Regions from separate parts of the Ligilactobacillus murinus genome, predicted to be linked through region 2. Evidence: predicted binding sites of a transcription regulator. Region 2 holds the regulator's gene; the other holds the start of a gene.

Region 1 (3,171 bases), 380 kb from region 2:
GAGGACCGATCTCAAAATCAGGGATCAATCATCGCTTGCGTAAATTAAATGAGTATGTACAACAATTGCGCGCGGAAGAAAATGAGAATATTTCAAATGGATAAAGTTGATAATTTAGCTTTTTGCTGAATTATCGGCTTTATTTATATGTAAGGTAAGTTTTTGATGAGTTAATTATAATTTTTGGATTGACTTTATAATTATTTTCAGGTAGATTAACAATTATCAAACCGAGCCAAAAGATCAGAGGGGGAATTTTTATGAGTGTAAAGAAAATAACGGGACGTGAATTTACCTTAAATGTATTGAATGGTATCAGCATGGGAGTGGTGGTCTCGCTGATCCCAGGGGCTTTATTGGGACAATTGATGCAAGCTTTAGCAAAGATCTGGCCGACATTTGCGCATGCTGTTTTGGATATCACTACATTTAATATGAGCTTACTGCCAGCGATGGCAGGTTTTAGTGTTGGCTATCTTTTTAAGATGAACATGGTCCAAATGAGTTCGATCGCTGGGGCGGCAATGGTCGGTTCTGGTGTGATCGTAAAGACGCAACAAGGTTTTGGTCTAGCTGGGACTGGCGATGTGATCAACGTTGGGGTAACGATCGTCTTTTCTGTTCTCTTAGCTTGGTTGGTCGGTAATAAGTTTAAAAACTATACGATCTTATTGCTACCGATCATTGTGATCGTTATCGGTGGTAGTTTAGGTTTATTGGTCTTGCCATATGTTAAAGCAATGACCGGTTTGATCGGAGCTGGGATCAAAACATTTACGCTCTTACAACCTATTTTGATGGGGGTCTTAATGGGGAACGCGTTTGCTGTGTTGATCTGTTCGCCGATCAGTTCAGTCGGGATCGCAGCTGCGATTGGGATCACAGGGATCGCCTCGGGATCTGCTAATTTAGGCATTACCGCTGGGGCATTTACTTTGGCGATCATGGGAAGTTCAGTCAATAGCTTGGGGACCGTGATTGCACACTTTTTTGGTACGCCTAAGATCCAAATGGGCAATATGTTGGAAAAACCTATTCTTTATCTACCAGTAGTCATTAGTTCGGCGATCATGGGTGGTTTAGGTGCAGTGTTCAATATTCAAGGAACACCGATGAGTGCCGGCTTTGGCTTTAGTGGCTTGGTCGGACCGCTGACAGCATATGGTTTTATGGCACCAGGTTGGTTGAGTATTTTAAGTTTGAGTTGTTTGTTTGTAGTGCTACCTGTCCTCTTAGGTTATTTAATGAAATACATTTTTATTGATAAGAGAAAGCTCATTTCGGCGACAGATCTATTATTGAAAACAGATTAAAAAATAAGAGTGTGAGATATCCGGCATTGACCGCACGTCTCACACTCTTATTTTTTAATATTTATTTTTTCTTTTTATTTTTCATGATCCCATCGATCAAACCGTAGTCAACTGCTTGTTGTGCGGTCATGAAGTTATCCCGTTCAGTGTCACGATCGATCGTTTCGATATCTTGTCCAGAATGTTCAGCTAAGATCTCGTTGATCAACTTGCGTGTCTTCAAGATATGTTCGGCTGCGATCTGGATCTCAGTCGATTGACCTTGTGCCCCGCCTAGTGGTTGGTGGATCATGATCTCTGAGTTAGGTAATGCAAAGCGCTTGCCTTTAGCACCAGCTGTAGCTAAAACAGACGCCATTGAAGCTGCCATTCCCATAACGATCGTTTGCACGTCTGCATTAACAAAATTCATAGTATCATAAATTGCTAATCCAGCTGATACGGAACCACCGGGAGAGTTGATATACATATAGATATCTTTTTCAGGATCTTGGGCATCTAAGAAAAGTAATTGGGCGATGATCGCATTTGCCATATCATCGTTAACTTCACCTGAGACCATGATGATCCGGTCTTTTAAGAGACGAGAATAGATATCATAGGCACGTTCTCCCTGAGATGATTGTTCAATAACTGTAGGAACTAAATTCATAGTGGGAACCTCCGCAATATTAATAAATTTAAAGTCAGTGACTGACTGTGTATTGCTATTGTAACCTATTGGTCAAAAATGGTCAAATCAAATAAACTTGCATTTGCTAAAAATATCTGTTGCTATTTAGTACGGAATCGTACTAAATGGGGGAGGAAAAATGGAAACCGAGCTAAAACGTTATACTGCAGATCGGATCGCATTTAATCATGTCTACGATCAGTTTTATGAAAGATCTCAACGTGAATGGGTCACTGCGGAACAGTTAGTCGATCAAGGACTTCAATTAGCTGATCAAGACTTCCGCAAAGCATATTGGGACTATCAACGGCTCTTAGAGGTTATTGATGACCCAACACCTTCTAAAATAAAAATATTCAAACAGTGCCTTACTGAAGTAAATCAAAAATACTCTGGCTCCCGTTCTAAAGCATCTAAGGCTGACAAAGCACTTTTAACACTTTATGATAATTTGATTCCCGTCATTACAGCTTTAGAACCCCCAATATTGTCACTATACTAATGGGCCTTTAGAGGGGATAAATCGTAAAATAAAACAGATCCAAAGAACAGCCTATAGTTATCGTAATTTTGAACATCTCAAAGCTCGTATCTATCTCCAAACATATCTTGGTAAAGACACAAGAAGCTCTGTGAAAACAGCCTAAGCTATTCTCACAGAGCTTCTCTAAAAATATTTAATCTTTACACAGTGGTTGACAAAGAGCCGAAAAATATCGGGTGTGGGGCTTTTTTTGTGTTATACTGGTAGAAGATTAATCGCCCCACATTGGACCTGTTACATTGTACAGGAACCGTACGTGGGGCTTTTTTAGTGCAAAAAAATTACCCTCCAACTTTTGATTGGAAGGTAAGACGGTCGCGAGTTACCAGCTCGCTAAGCAGGAGATGTCTCCATGCTCGCTTCACTATTATACTATGCTAGTTATTTATTTTTGTCAAGAAATTTTGTATACTTGACTAGTGCGTGAAATCTAACCAATTTCAATTAGTACAGCAGGAGGTGAAACTTCATGCTCGTTTCAATTCTAAGCTTGATCTTGGCTATCTTAGTCAATCTTGTATCAAGTATCATCTATGACTGGTTGAAAGACCGTCACTAGATGAACGTGCCTCAATCGGTTCGCTGGTTGGGGTTATTTTTTGTCGTAAAAAAATACCTTCTGACAAAAAACAGGAGGCAAA
Region 2 (3,171 bases):
ATCCACCAGCCGATGAGCCAAGCGACAAAGGCACCGCCAAAAAGTTTTTTGCGACTGGCAGAAGAAAAGCGATGCGTTGCTTGGTCGTGGCCCCACATGAACCAGCCAATGGGTTGTGAGATGACATAGAAGATATCCATCGCAAATGAACCATAGGCATGACTGATCCAAGCAATGTAAGTCATGGCTAGACACTGGATCGTTCCAAAGATAAAGGCGATCTTGCGTCCTTTCATCCCGTAAACGAGGGATAACGTGCCCGTGACACCTGAGATCATACCGATCAAGCTATCGGGAACGACCAAAAAGACAGCCAGTTGGATCAAGATCAAAATGCTGACATAGATAACTTCAAATTTCTTCCAATTGGTAAATAATTGCTTATAAAGCCAAGTATTTGTCATGTTATCCACCTTCCTTTCATCTTTTATGATAGTCTGTTTTATTTACTAAAGCACGTTCCTTGCCCAGATAAATGTTAAGAAAAATAAGATTTTCCTTTTACATTTAACAAACTAGTATTATAATAGTAATTGTTTTCGGGATGTAGCTCAGTTTGGTAGAGCACCACGTTCGGGACGTGGGGGTCACAGGTTCAAATCCTGCCATCCCGATCAATTACTAGTTAGAGTCGTACCTATGCAGGACGGCTCTTTTTGTTTAAGGGGGAAGTTAAATGAAGCGTTCGGTTTGTTTTTTGATGATCGGGGCTTTTGTTCTAGGTGTCAGTGGGTGCAGCTATCACGTGACGTGGGGCAAAAACAGTGTCAAGTTATCGGTCAGACCTACTAAAAAAACGAGCTCGACTAAAGAAAGCTCAGCAACAACTAGTCAAAGCAGTTTTGCTAAGCGTTACACTAAAGAAGAGCTAAAACAGATCACAGCTGACCTGTTGGCACCCTATGAGCAAAGGGGTTATACCAAGGAAAAAAGCTTTACGGGAACTAAGGCACAGTATGCTAAATGGGAAAAAGATCCGACTAGCCCAACAGCTAAATATGCTGACCAAGCTATTTCAGTTGAGCAGGCTAAAGGAACAGGCGATCAGTTCGTCTATTTTTGCCCAGCTGAACATGTTGCGTGGGCTGTGATCTTTACGGCAGATAAATAAAGGATATTTTACACGATCAGCCCCAGAAATTAACGCTAATTCATTGCCAAGCATGGTGGATAACGTTTATAATTATAGTCAAAGTTAGTCAAACAGATCGAGGATAGTTTTATGCAAAATCGCAATATTTCCGATATAATCGAACGATATTTGAAGAGTATTCTTGCTGAAGCTTCCCAAGTTGAGATCAAACGTTCTGAAGTCGCAGACCAATTTGACTGCGTGCCTTCGCAGATCAATTACGTGATCAAGACGCGTTTTACTTTGCAAAATGGCTATTTAGTCGAGAGTAAGCGGGGCGGAGGTGGGTATATTCGGATCGCCAAGGTCGATTTGATCAGTGACCCGGATATCTTAGATGAATTGATCGAGTACGTTGGGACGAGCATCAGCGAGACCAAAGCATTTCAGATCATTCAAACGCTCTATGAAAATGAGCTATTGACACATAAAGAGGCACATTTAGTAGCGACGGCGATCGAGAAAAGCACGCTAGCACTATCCGACAATGAGTTAGAAGAGGCGATCCGTGCCAAGATCTTGAATCGCATTTTAAATCGTCTGCGTTGTGCTGATCAATAATAGAAAGAAGGGGATCTTATGGATTCAACATCTTACACACCGAGTGCTAACCAAGTCTTATTACTTGCACAAGAACAAGCTAACTACTTCAAGCACCAAGCGATCGGGACCGAGCATTTATTGTTGGCCCTTGTCTTGGAGGAAAATGGTGTTGCCGGTCAAGTTTTAAGGCAAAATCTTGTAAGTAGTGTCGATATCAAAGAAGAGATCGAACGGATCGCAGGGTATGGAACTTTGCGCCGTCAAGCACCAGATAGTTATTTACCATATTCACCAAAATCCAAGGCCGTCTTAAATGATGCCTTGCGCCAGGCGATGATGATGGGTTCGTCTAAGATCGGGACCGAACATTTATTATTGGCACTATTAAATGATGAAAATATTTTATCTTCACGGATCTTGTATAGTTTACAGGTCGATACCCGGCGCTTGCGGCAGTTGTTGTTGCGCCAATTGGGCATGACTGACCGCCAACGTCAGCATTTAGCTAAGCAAGCTAATGAAGCCAAAAAACGTTCCAAGACAGAAACATTAGATGGGTTAGCACGGGATATGACGGCGATCGCACAAAATGAAGATACCGATCCAGTTATCGGGCGCACAAGTGAAGTCAAGCGGGTGATCCAAGTTTTAAGTCGCCGGACGAAAAACAACCCAGTATTACTAGGTGAACCTGGTGTGGGTAAGACGGCGGTCGCAGAAGGTTTAGCGCAAGCGATCGTCAAGGGAGATGTCCCTGAGAATTTGGCGAAGAAACGCTTGATGATGCTTGATATGGGCTCACTTGTAGCTGGTACCAAATACCGTGGTGAATTTGAAGATCGCTTAAAGAAGATCTTAGAAGAAGTCTACCGTGATGGCAATGTGATCTTATTTATCGATGAGATGCATACTTTGATCGGTGCTGGTGGGGCTGAAGGGGCGATCGATGCCTCTAATATCTTAAAACCTGCTTTAGCGCGGGGCGAAGTTCAAGTCATCGGGGCTACGACATTAGATGAGTATCAAAAATACGTTGAATCTGATCCCGCTTTAGAACGGCGCTTTGCGACAGTTATGGTCGATGAACCTGACCAACAAGCGACACTTGAGATCTTAAAAGGTGTGCGTTCTCGGTATGAAAAGCACCATAAAGTCAAGATCGACGATGATGCTTTAGATGCGGCCGTCAAGTTGAGTTCACGCTATATCACAAAGCGCTTCTTACCTGATAAGGCGATCGATCTGATGGATGAAGCGGCAGCGCGGTTGCGGATCATGAATGCTGAAAAGAGCAACAAGTTATCTAAAACTAAAGCTAAGCTAAAAAAAGTCAGTGATAGCTATGACGAAGAGATCTTACACGAAAACTTCGATGATGCGGCTAAATTACGCAAAGAAGTTTTGAAATTAAAAGAAAAAGTTGAAAAACTCACAGCTAAACAAACTGAAGAAGAAGCAAAAGGCGAGTTTAAAGCTGTGGTGACCCAAGAAGATGT

What was found. Region 2 encodes CtsR, which represses protease genes until heat stress. Its sites were predicted from a motif close to TTGGTCAAAAAAGGTCAAANA; they were not measured.
Region 1: clpP (ATP-dependent Clp endopeptidase proteolytic subunit ClpP) is a predicted target of CtsR. The motif match lies at 2,034-2,054, and genes of this name have one in related genera.

What each region holds. Positions count from the first base shown of each region.
Region 1 covers NZ_CP023565.1:332,755-335,925, forward strand. Annotated here, with positions in the region: gene whiA (DNA-binding protein WhiA) at 1-104, shown strand, start outside; gene CPS94_RS01610 (PTS transporter subunit IIC) at 261-1,313, shown strand; gene clpP (ATP-dependent Clp endopeptidase proteolytic subunit ClpP) at 1,375-1,965, opposite strand; gene CPS94_RS11450 (hypothetical protein) at 2,126-2,488, shown strand; partial or broken gene CPS94_RS01625 (transposase) at 2,481-2,633, shown strand.
Region 2 covers NZ_CP023565.1:2,247,884-2,251,054, forward strand. Annotated here, with positions in the region: gene pnuC (nicotinamide riboside transporter PnuC) at 1-404, opposite strand, end outside; tRNA gene CPS94_RS11000 (tRNA-Pro) at 541-614, shown strand; gene CPS94_RS11005 (porin) at 677-1,111, shown strand; gene CPS94_RS11010 (CtsR family transcriptional regulator) at 1,223-1,693, shown strand; gene CPS94_RS11015 (ATP-dependent Clp protease ATP-binding subunit) at 1,712-3,171, shown strand, end outside.